2 linked regions of the Rubinisphaera italica genome follow. Each later gene encodes a partner of the first gene's protein in a complex. Links are inferred from orthologs where the notes say so. Each region holds a gene or a part of one and is shown in the gene's direction. Other genes may lie near its edges.

What was found. The genes of interacting proteins can lie anywhere in the genome.
Region 2: the proteins of Pan54_RS24915 (region 1) and trxA are in contact, whole or in part, in a crystal structure (PDB 1F6M), measured with the Escherichia coli proteins. The link is inferred for Rubinisphaera italica from one-to-one orthologs.

What each region holds. Positions count from the first base shown.
Region 1 is NZ_SJPG01000001.1:6,501,805-6,507,250, reverse strand. Bases 1,026-3,795 are described here. They hold Pan54_RS24915 (NAD(P)/FAD-dependent oxidoreductase), read left to right. Parts: upstream 1,026-1,761; coding sequence 1,762-2,829; downstream 2,830-3,795. Other genes in these bases: Pan54_RS24910 (M24 family metallopeptidase), read left to right, coding at 2,952-3,795; cysS (cysteine--tRNA ligase), read right to left, coding at 1,026-1,466. In the rest of the region: more of cysS, read right to left, coding at 1-1,025; more of Pan54_RS24910, read left to right, coding at 3,796-4,130; Pan54_RS24905 (aminotransferase class I/II-fold pyridoxal phosphate-dependent enzyme), read left to right, coding at 4,397-5,446.
Region 2 is NZ_SJPG01000001.1:3,796,545-3,801,075, forward strand. Bases 190-3,169 are described here. They hold trxA (thioredoxin), read left to right. Parts: upstream 190-1,504; coding sequence 1,505-1,834; downstream 1,835-3,169. Other genes in these bases: purN (phosphoribosylglycinamide formyltransferase), read right to left, coding at 190-324; Pan54_RS14165 (hypothetical protein), read right to left, coding at 394-1,158; Pan54_RS14175 (hypothetical protein), read left to right, coding at 2,082-3,169. Also shown: more of purN, read right to left, coding at 1-189; more of Pan54_RS14175, read left to right, coding at 3,170-3,590; Pan54_RS14180 (hypothetical protein), read right to left, coding at 3,907-4,531. UniProt on the Escherichia coli protein: Participates in various redox reactions through the reversible oxidation of its active center dithiol to a disulfide and catalyzes dithiol-disulfide exchange reactions.

The sequences.
Region 1 (5,446 bases):
TAACCGGCATCCTGAAGTTGGTTTCGCAGTTCGTCTGCTCGACCGTAATCCTTATTAGCTCGGGCTTCGTCAATGCCTTTACAGAGTTCGGCTGGATCGAACCCGCCTGCATCACTCGATTCCGACTGCAATTCTTCCGCGTGTTCCATTGGGGCGACATCAAGAATGCGGTTGATTGTTCGCAGCACCGCCAAAGATTCCTGAGGGTTTTCGTGTGGGCCAGACATCCAGGGGAAGAGGACACCGAGTGCTCCGGAAATGTTGAGGTTGTCGGAGAGGGCTCCGAGGAATCCTGCCAGCACGGGATGAGAATTATCGACTTCAGCCACTTCTCCACCCGTTTTTGCTTCGAGCATCGCGTTGAACTCATTCAATTTCCGGACGGCAGCTGCAGAATCCTTCAAGCCTTTTTCGGTGAAGTTCATATTGCTGCCGTAATGAGAGCGAATCAATTCGTATCGCAAAACAGCCGGGTGAACTTCACGGCCGGTCACTTTGCCGCCGAGCACATCGCGAACCGTGTAGAAGTTGCCCTTACTCTTCGACATTTTCTCGCCTTCGACCATCAGGAAGCGAGCGTGCATCCAGAAACGGGCGAAATGGTCTTCCCCGGAAGCTCCACAACTCTGAGCGATCTCACACTCATGATGTGGGAAGATGAGATCTTCTCCGCCTGTATGAATATCGATAACATCGCGACCCAGAAGCTTGCGAGCCATGACCGAACACTCAATGTGCCAGCCGGGATAACCCATTCCCCAAGGCGAATCCCATTTCATAATGTGTGACTGATCGGGCTTCCAGAGTAAGAAGTCAGCCGGGTGCTTTTTGCTGGCCTGATCGTTTTGCTGCACCCGACCGCCGGAACCTTCTCGCAGTTGATCGAGTGTGTTTCCGCTCAGCGAGCCGTATTTGGGAAAGCTTTCAACACTGTAATACACAGCTCCATCCGGTCCGACGTACGCATGACCACTTTTGATCAACTCGTCAATCATCTCCTGCATATCTTCGATATGATTGGTCGCATGCGGAATATTTTTTGGATACTCAAACGCAATTTTCAAGCCGAGCTTTCGGGAGTCTTCGAGGAAGGCATCGGTAAAGAACTGGGCGACCTGATAAGGATCATCGGGATTTTCGATGGCCCCATCCGGTACCTTGCCCGATTTCTTATCTTCCTTAAGACGCTTGGCGGCTGCTTCCATTTTGTCTTCGCCGCCACCATCCGCGAGATGATCATCGGTCATGTGGCCGACGTCGGTAATGTTCATGATGTGCGTGACATCATTACCCATTACTTCCAGAAACCGACGAATCAGGTCGGCAAAGAGGAAAGATCGAAAGTTGCCGATATGTGCAAAGTCGTAAACGGTCGGCCCGCAGGAATACATGCGAACAATGCCTGCTTCGAGGGGCTGAAAGTCTTCGGACTGGTTTGTGAGCGAGTTATAAAAGCGAATGGCCATCGATTCCTGAGTCCCTGAGTGAGCTAATATTCTAAATTACTGTTATTGAATGACATAATCTTGTGAATTTAGCGGATTTTGAAAAGAGCAGTTTGGAACAACTCACGCTTAATTGCGAACTTGCTCACAGTTGCCGCTGAGAAGCGTAATTATTATGGTTCATATTGAGATATCAGAAAATTTCTCATTGAGTCTCCAGCACAGCTGCTCGGAATGAACTTCACAGCCGATTTTTCGTCTTTTTCAACTCACTCAACAAAAAGAATTTGTACTGTTTCAAGCAAGGATCGCCCTCATGGCTGAAAATAAACCGCGTAATATCATCATCATTGGTTCGGGGCCAGCTGCCTGGTCTGCCGCCATTTATACGGCTCGTGCCAATCTGGAGCCTCTCGTTTTCGAAGGGGCTTTCACTGAAGATAACCGCCTCAAAGGGACTCTTCCGCTTGGCCAACTGGCTTTGACGACAGAAGTTGAGAACTATGCCGGTTTTCCATCAGGAGACATGACCAGTTATTTCGAAACCGCTTTCGATGAACGTAAAGCCGAGGAATTGAAGTCTACGCATCATAAGAAGGGCGTGAGCGGTCCGGAACTGATGGAACTGATGCGGAAGCAGGCGACGAATTTTGGGACAGAAGTGATTACCGACGATATCGTCAGCTGCGATCTTTCTGAGCGTCCCTTTAAACTGAAGTCGCTTCAGGGAAAAGAGATTGTCGCTCATGCTGTGATTATTGCGACAGGAGCTCGAGCAAATTATCTCGGACTCGATTCCGAAGAACGCTATAAAAACATGGGTGTCTCCGCTTGTGCGGTTTGCGATGGAGCCTTGCCACGATTCCGCAATCAGCCGCTGGTTGTGGTTGGCGGAGGAGATTCCGCGATGGAAGAAGCGACTTTCCTAACAAAATTCGCCTCCAAAGTTTACATCGTCCATCGTCGCGATGAGTTCCGTGCCAGTAAAATCATGGCTGAACGTGCATTGGCGAGTGAGAAAATCGAAGTGAAGTGGAACTCAGTCATCAATGAAGTTCTCGGCGACGAGAAGAAAGGCGTGACGGGCGTTCGTATCGAAAGTGCTCTCGAAGAAGGCAAAACCGAAGACCTGGAAGTAACCGGATACTTTGCAGCGATTGGGCATACACCGAATACCGATTTCCTGGATGGGCAAATCGAAACCCACGAAAATGGTTATGTGAAATGGACGGTCCCGTTCCGGACGAATACGAGTGTGGAAGGTGTTTTCGCAGCCGGGGATGTCGCCGACGATTACTACAAACAGGCCATCACCGCAGCCGGCAGTGGATGCCAGGCAGCACTGGATGCTGAACGCTGGTTGGCCTCACAGGGAATTGAATAGAGATGCAGGGTGGCGGGTGGCACTCTCGAAGAGAAGCCCCCGAATATAGAACTTCCGGGGGCTTCCGCTAAAGCGGAGCGCCTCCACCACCCCATATTATTGAAACAGTTTAAGGAATAATCATGCTGACAAAAGAAGGTTGCCAAAAACGACGCGAACGTCTGTGGGGCAACGTGCCTGAACATTTAGAATGGTTGCTGATCGCTGATCCGCGTCACGTGCAATATCTCTCGAACTTCATGGTCCAGCCGCTCAGTTTTTCTCTGGGAGAACGATGCTTACTGCTGCTCGAACGAGATCGAGGCGCGACTTTGCTGGGAGATAATTTCTCAGTCCGCTCAGCTGCCGCGGAAGTGCATGTCGATCATGAAGTGATTGAACCCTGGTACGATCACAAGCATTCGGTCATCAATCGCGATCACGCATTATTCAATGCGGTTAAGCAGGTTTCGGAGCGACTCTATGGTCGTTCCGGTTCTGTCGAAGCAGAGTGGTTGCCGGTCGGAGCGTGGGAAGTGCTTGCTTCTGATCGTGAATCGCATTCGGTCTCTGGAGAATCGGATAAGAGAAACAAATGCTCAACGTCGCTCGATCTGGGAACAACTTTGCGATCGATGCGACGCAGCAAGGATGCCGATGAAATCGAGTTGATGAAAGTTTGCATGAAAGCCGGGGCTGCCGGTCAGGCACGCGCCCGCGAAGTGATCCGGGAAGGGATTTCCGAGTTCGAAATTTATCGAGAAGTTCAAAAGGCCGCCATCGCAGCAGCCGGCCGCCCCGGTCTGGTTTACGGCGACTTCCGCGCCTGCACGCCGACCTCACCGAAACAGGGGGGCTTGCCGACCGATTATAAACTGCAGTCTGGCGACTTATTCGTTCTCGATTATTCGGTCGTTCTGTGCGGCTACCGTAGTGACTTCACCAACACTTTCGCAGTCACAGAACCGACGGAAGGCCAGAAAGAATTGTTTGCGATTTGTCAGGCTGGCATGAAAGCGGGCGAAGAGACTCTTAAAGCGGGAGTTTCCTGTGCTGAAGTTTATAAGAATGTCAAACAGCCTTATCTGGATGCAGGTAAGGGAGATGTTTTCACACATCATGCCGGACACGGATTGGGACTCGGTCACCCGGAAGCCCCGATACTCGTCCCCGACAGCACCGACATCCTACAGGCAGGCGATGTCGTCACCCTCGAACCGGGAGCCTACGAAGAAGGAACCGGGGGCATGCGGATTGAGCACAATTATTTAATTACAGAAACGGGTTACGAACGACTTAGCCAGCACGAGATTGCCTTATAAAAGATAGGCTCTTGGCATGGCGACGAATATGGGGGCTTCGCTGTGCTGCGTCCCTAGTCACCCACCGGTTCGTATTAGAACAATTACGGAAAACACTAAACTCGGGTGGCGGGGGCGCTCTCGAAGAGAAGCCCCCGAATCATCGAACTTCCGGGGGCTTCCGCTGTAGCGGAGCGCCCCCGCCACCCCGGAGATTCTTTTTCATCCGCGTTTTTCTGCAGTCCAATATAAAAATAAGTTAAAGCTCGGAATTAAGACTACATCCCGTGAGCAACTCCTTCCACGATGACGTTCGGGATCGACTCAACGCGATCAAAGAACAGAATTTGCTCCGAACTCGTCGTGTTGTAGAGCCGCTTGGTCAGGGGCGATGTCGAATTGAAGGGCGGGAGCTCTGGGATTTTTCCAGTAACGATTATCATGGCTACTCGCTTGATCCTGCGATTCAATCCGCAGCCATTAAAGCGATCGAGCAATATGGTGTTGGAGCTCGTGCCAGCGTACTGATCTCCGGTTGGACACCCGCGCATCAAGATTTGTGCGATGCTCTGCGGAACTTTGAGTCGGTAGATGAGATACTGCTCTGCTCATCTGGATACGCAGCTTGCCAGGGAGCGATTGCATCGCTGGTTCAAGAAGAGGACATCCTCTTCTGTGATCGTCTAAATCATGCCTGTCTGATTGATGGTTGTCGACTCTCCAAGGCAAAACTGAGAGTATATCGCCACGAAGATATGACGACACTTCGACGGGAATTGACGAAAGCCCAATCAATACAGGGCCGTCGCTGGATTGTGACAGAGACCGTTTTCGGGATGGATGGGACAAACGCTCCGCTGGTGGAACTGGTGCAATTAGCTGAGGAGTTCGATGCGTATCTTATCTGTGATGAAGCTCACGCCACTGGAGTGTACGGCTCCAGCGGACAAGGTCTAATCGGTCAGTTTCGTGAGCAGGGGGAATTGACTGCTGAACTCATCGAACGGCGAATTCCCGTCCGCATCGGCACCCTTAGCAAGGCCCTCGGTTCTCAAGGTGGATTTGTTGCCGGTTCCGCAGAAACCATCCAACTCTTGTGGAACACATCTCGCCCTCTGATGTTTTCCACCGGCTTATCAATAGCCGCCTGTGCATCTGCGACTGCGGCTATTAAACAGTTGCAGGCACATCCGCAACAAATCTCAAAGTTACGAAACCAATCCCGCCAGTTTCGTCTTAACCTGAAAAGATCTGGCTTTGAAGTCCTTGGGCAAGAAAATTCCCCCATCATTCCAGTCGTATTGCATAATGAAGAGAAGACGATGGAATGGGCAAAA
Region 2 (4,531 bases), 2.7 Mb from region 1 along the record:
GTCCGGGATTTCCAACAGGCTCAGAAAGCCGCCGAGAATGACAAGTTCAACATTCTGCCGACGGCAGGCTTCAAAGACCGACTGACTGAATTCAGCAACGGAATTAAACTCTTTTCGCGGGCGAATTTCCAACGGCAAACCGTGCCGTTTTGCTTTTTCGATGCCGCCACAATCGGGACGCGAAGCGATGACCAGTGAGACCTCTGCTTTCAGTTCTCCCGATTGAATCCTCGTCATGAAATTATCAAGTGTCGTCCCACCGCCGGAGATTAGAACGGCAAGTCGAACAGGATGTGCAATGGGCTCGGAGGGAGGGTAAGTCATCTGCGAATAAAAATCTGATTCAAGTAAATATTGAAGTAAGGAATAAATAATCCTGGGAAAGCAAAATCGTTAAAACTTCGGCGGCTCTTCTTCCAGCAAACTTTGAGCGATGCGTTCCTGTTCGCGTTTCACTAGCCAGCGTTGCTGCAACACCAAGGCGATAAAGAGGCTTAGTCCGAGCAATAGTCCAAAGATGAAAATGATCTGCAGGAGTGAATAGTCGGACGAATTTTTAGCCTGCGGAGGTGTCCATTGAATGTGATTAGCCATCAAAACAGGAGCAAAACGGCCCGTATCGCGAGCTTCGTAAGTATACATGCGATAAATATAGCCTGTGACGGTCACATGATCGATCGCCTGCTCACCAATGGGCATGCCCTCTGGAAAGCTCGTGGAAAGCACGACGGTTGGATTCGATTGAGAGTCGTCCGTGTACAACCAGGCTTCGCAAAGTTGATCGACACCATGTTCATTTTTGCCAGGCTCACTGATGACAGTCCGCTGTAGATGCCCGGACATGGTGACCGGCCGCCCCTGATAGGCTTTTGGATTGAGGTACATATCGACATAAACCGGGAATTGTTCAAAAGGGAGATGACTATACTTGGATTGCTCCCAGCGTTGTTTCAAAAAATCAGTCGCTGCATCCTTAACTTCTTTCGAATTCGCAGAACTGGCGTAACCGAGTACGAGGTAATAGGTTTCATTCTCTTCCGGAAGGAAACCCGTGCGTTTGATTTTCAGAGGAATCTCCGTCAGCCAGGGACTGAGATTCTCAACAGAAACCGCCTGTGTTTCCGAGATCCCAAATGGCGATTCCTGTGCCCATGTCATCTCTACATGAAAAACTACTGCACATATAACCACAAGGGGTAGCAACATTGCATGTGAGAAGAGGAATGAACATTGCCAACCAACCGTCTGGGTGAAACTGGAATGGCTATTAAAGATTGTCATTTTGTTCTTACACTGCATAGTCTGCGAAGTCTGGCAAAAGGTCAAATGAGTAAAACTGGGGGATTCCCGAAAATGTTGACACCACAATCGACGCTTCTATAATAACGCTGTCGAAGGGTGAATTACTGAATCGTTGTCGATTCAATTTACTTTTTATCAAAATACAGTTCAGGAACGCGGGTCCAAGACCGGCACAAGCTGACGAAAATCAAGGATTACGAAAATGGCCGGTGGTAATGTGATTGAGTTTACCGATGACAATTTCTCAACGGAAGTATTGCAGGGAGATCAGGCAGTTCTCGTCGATTTCTGGGCTCCCTGGTGCGGCCCCTGCAAAATGCTGACCCCAACCATCGAAGAGCTCGCCAACGATTACGAAGGCAAAGCACGCGTCGGCAAACTGAATACCGATGATAACCCGAATACCGCTTCAGAACACGGCATCAGCGCGATTCCAACTCTGATGGTCTTCAAAGGTGGCGAACTGGTCGAACGTTTGACGGGAGTCGTTCCGAAAGAACAGCTTGCAGCAACTCTCGATAAACACCTATAATCACGGAAGTTGCAATGAGAACATCAGTTGCGTCATTGTCGTTATCAGTGACGCAGCTGTTTTTCACTTGTTCTCAGGGAGGATCCCTGCAGCAGATGAAAATACAAGCACGAAGCGCAAGCGAGTGTGTCCTTGACGCAGAATGCACACACTCGCTTGCGCTTCGTGCTTGTAACGATTTATTGCAATTATTGCACAGTTCGCACTGCGGACACGAAATGACAGTCTCGTAGGGAAAGGAGTCCCCGTGAGCGATGCATCCTCAGCGGAGGAATCTCAGAAGCCAGTTGCCCCTCGTTTTCCACAGAAAACCGAGGCTCAGTCGATTGGTCACAGACCGCGAGTGGATTTGAAGGAATCGTCCACTGTTCGCCCGCAATTTCCTGCCACAAAACCGGTTGAACCTGCCCCAGATGCCCTGCTTTCCGAAGCGGGCCGCGTGTTCGATCAGTTGAGAATTCGGCTGACTGAGCTCGATCATCGGGAACAGAAGGTCGACGCAAAAGCTCGAGAGCTCGACGAACGTCAGGAGAAATTCACCCGATCGGTCCAGCAAACTCAGCTCGATCTCGATCAGCGTGAAGAAATGGTGACCGAGCGGGAATCAACCGTCGAACGCCGTCAGCAACGCCTCGAAGACGAAGCCCGTCAAATTGAAATTGATCAGGAAGAGTTGATCGCTGCTCAAAAAACCTGGCAAATCGAAAAAGCTCAGCAGGAAGAACGACTCCGCGAAACGGAAGACGAAGTCGAACATTTACGCACCACCCGTCTGGAAGAAATTGCACGTGTTCAGCAGGAAACGGACGAAATGCTCGCCGACAAACGGCAGCAGTTTGAAGAGTTCTGTCAGACACAACTCGAAGACCTCTCTCATCAACAGGCACAGGCGACTCGCCGATTAAAACTCCAGGAAGATCATCTGGAACGCTTGCGCACTCAAGTAGAACAGCAGAAGCGGATCGCCAGGGAGGATTCTCAAAAATCGCTGGCAGCTTTGCAAAAATTCGCCGAGCAAAATCGGATGGTTAAGAAGCAGACCGCTCAAGCACGGCAGATTCTGGAAGTTCGTGTACAGGCTCTCGACCGGGAAGAAAGTGTCGTTCGAGCACAGTTGGAACAGGAGCGCGAAGCCACAAATCGTCAACGTGCCGACCTCGAACGAGATCAGAATGAATGGCATATTCAACGCCAGCAGCTCAATCATCGGCATCAGGAACAGCAAGACCAGTTGCATCGTCAGCAGGCGTTTTTATTGCATCAGCAGGAACGAATTCAACTTGTTCGTACGGAAATCGAAGACAAACATCGCGAGACCTTGCTACTTCGGATGCAAATCGAAGCCTTCCGTTCGGAATTGGCCGTCGCTTCTGGGAAAGACGTCGATGAAAGCCGGATGCAGGAATTGCATGAGCGACTTTCAAGTGACTTTCAAGAGAGTCGTATGCAAGTGGAAACGATCGCGAGTACACTGCGCGACGATTTCAACAAGTTACACGAGTATCTTGAGGAGATCAAAAAACACGAGACGGCTACCCGCCGTTGGATGACCGATGGTTTGATCAAATGGGAACACCAAAAGCAGATTGCCGAGCAGGAACGCAGCCGCCTGATTGCCGCCCGCAAAGATTGGGAAGCCGAACAGCAATCCCGCACAAACGACCGCCGAGAAGCCGAGCAGGTGATTCGCAATTTGCTGGATCAGCTTGAAGAAGCGAATGATTCCCAACCAGCGTTGAGAGAACGAGCAGCGTAGTCCAATGTTTTCGAATTGTGTGCCACTGGTTCTGCCAGTGCCACACTTCACGAATCTGAGAGCTTCGCCACGACCCCAGCCACCCTCTTTTGAAAAAGTTCAGCTGCTTAGCAGTGCAATAATCTTATATTCTCCTTGGGGAGCGGTAGCCGAAGGCCGGATGAGGGGATCCCCTCGGCGTCCTTATTGCATTCGATTCTGGCGTAAAAGTTGAGTGGCACGTCCCCGAACGAAGTAATGGGCGTGGCGATTGCACAAGACCACGCACTTCGCGATGCTCAGGGGCGTACCACCCTATTCTATGAAATCTAATACCTTAAAAGCTATAAGGTGTCATCAACCCATCCATTTTGATGATCTCCAGGTCTTTGACTTTTACCTGCCGCAATGTGCGAAGTTCGTCGTTGTTCCAGCGTTCATCGGGGGAGCCGGAGATGAACCAGTCGCTGCCGTTGTCGGCTAGAATCATGCCGTAAGTTTTCAGGCATTGCAGAATCACCTGCACGTCGGCTGGAAACTTGCTGAGGTCAAAATCCTGCTTCAAGCGGACACGCATCCCCAGTGGTGGCAACAGAGGATGATCGTTACTGCTGGCCCAGTGCGAAGCAGGTGGAACAAAAGCTTGCCGTGTGTTGTCGAGTGTAAAGCGAATCGCGTGGCGGATTTCTTTGAGTTCTCCAACTTCTTCATAGCGGACTAATCCCGGAAAGATCGGTAAACCAGCAGCGTCGGCGCTGGTCCACCCGCGTGGACGTTTGGTATTCTTCTTCAAATCGAAAATCGCTCCACTATCGGCCTGCCAGCTGGCTCCTCCGTTCTGTGGAAACGCGCGATACAACTCGTACAGCACCCAGTTGTCACGATCAATCACAATCGCATGACGATCTCCGCGATCAAACGGCTCACCTTCGACGGGCGTCTCAAATGGCAGGGGAAAAGGC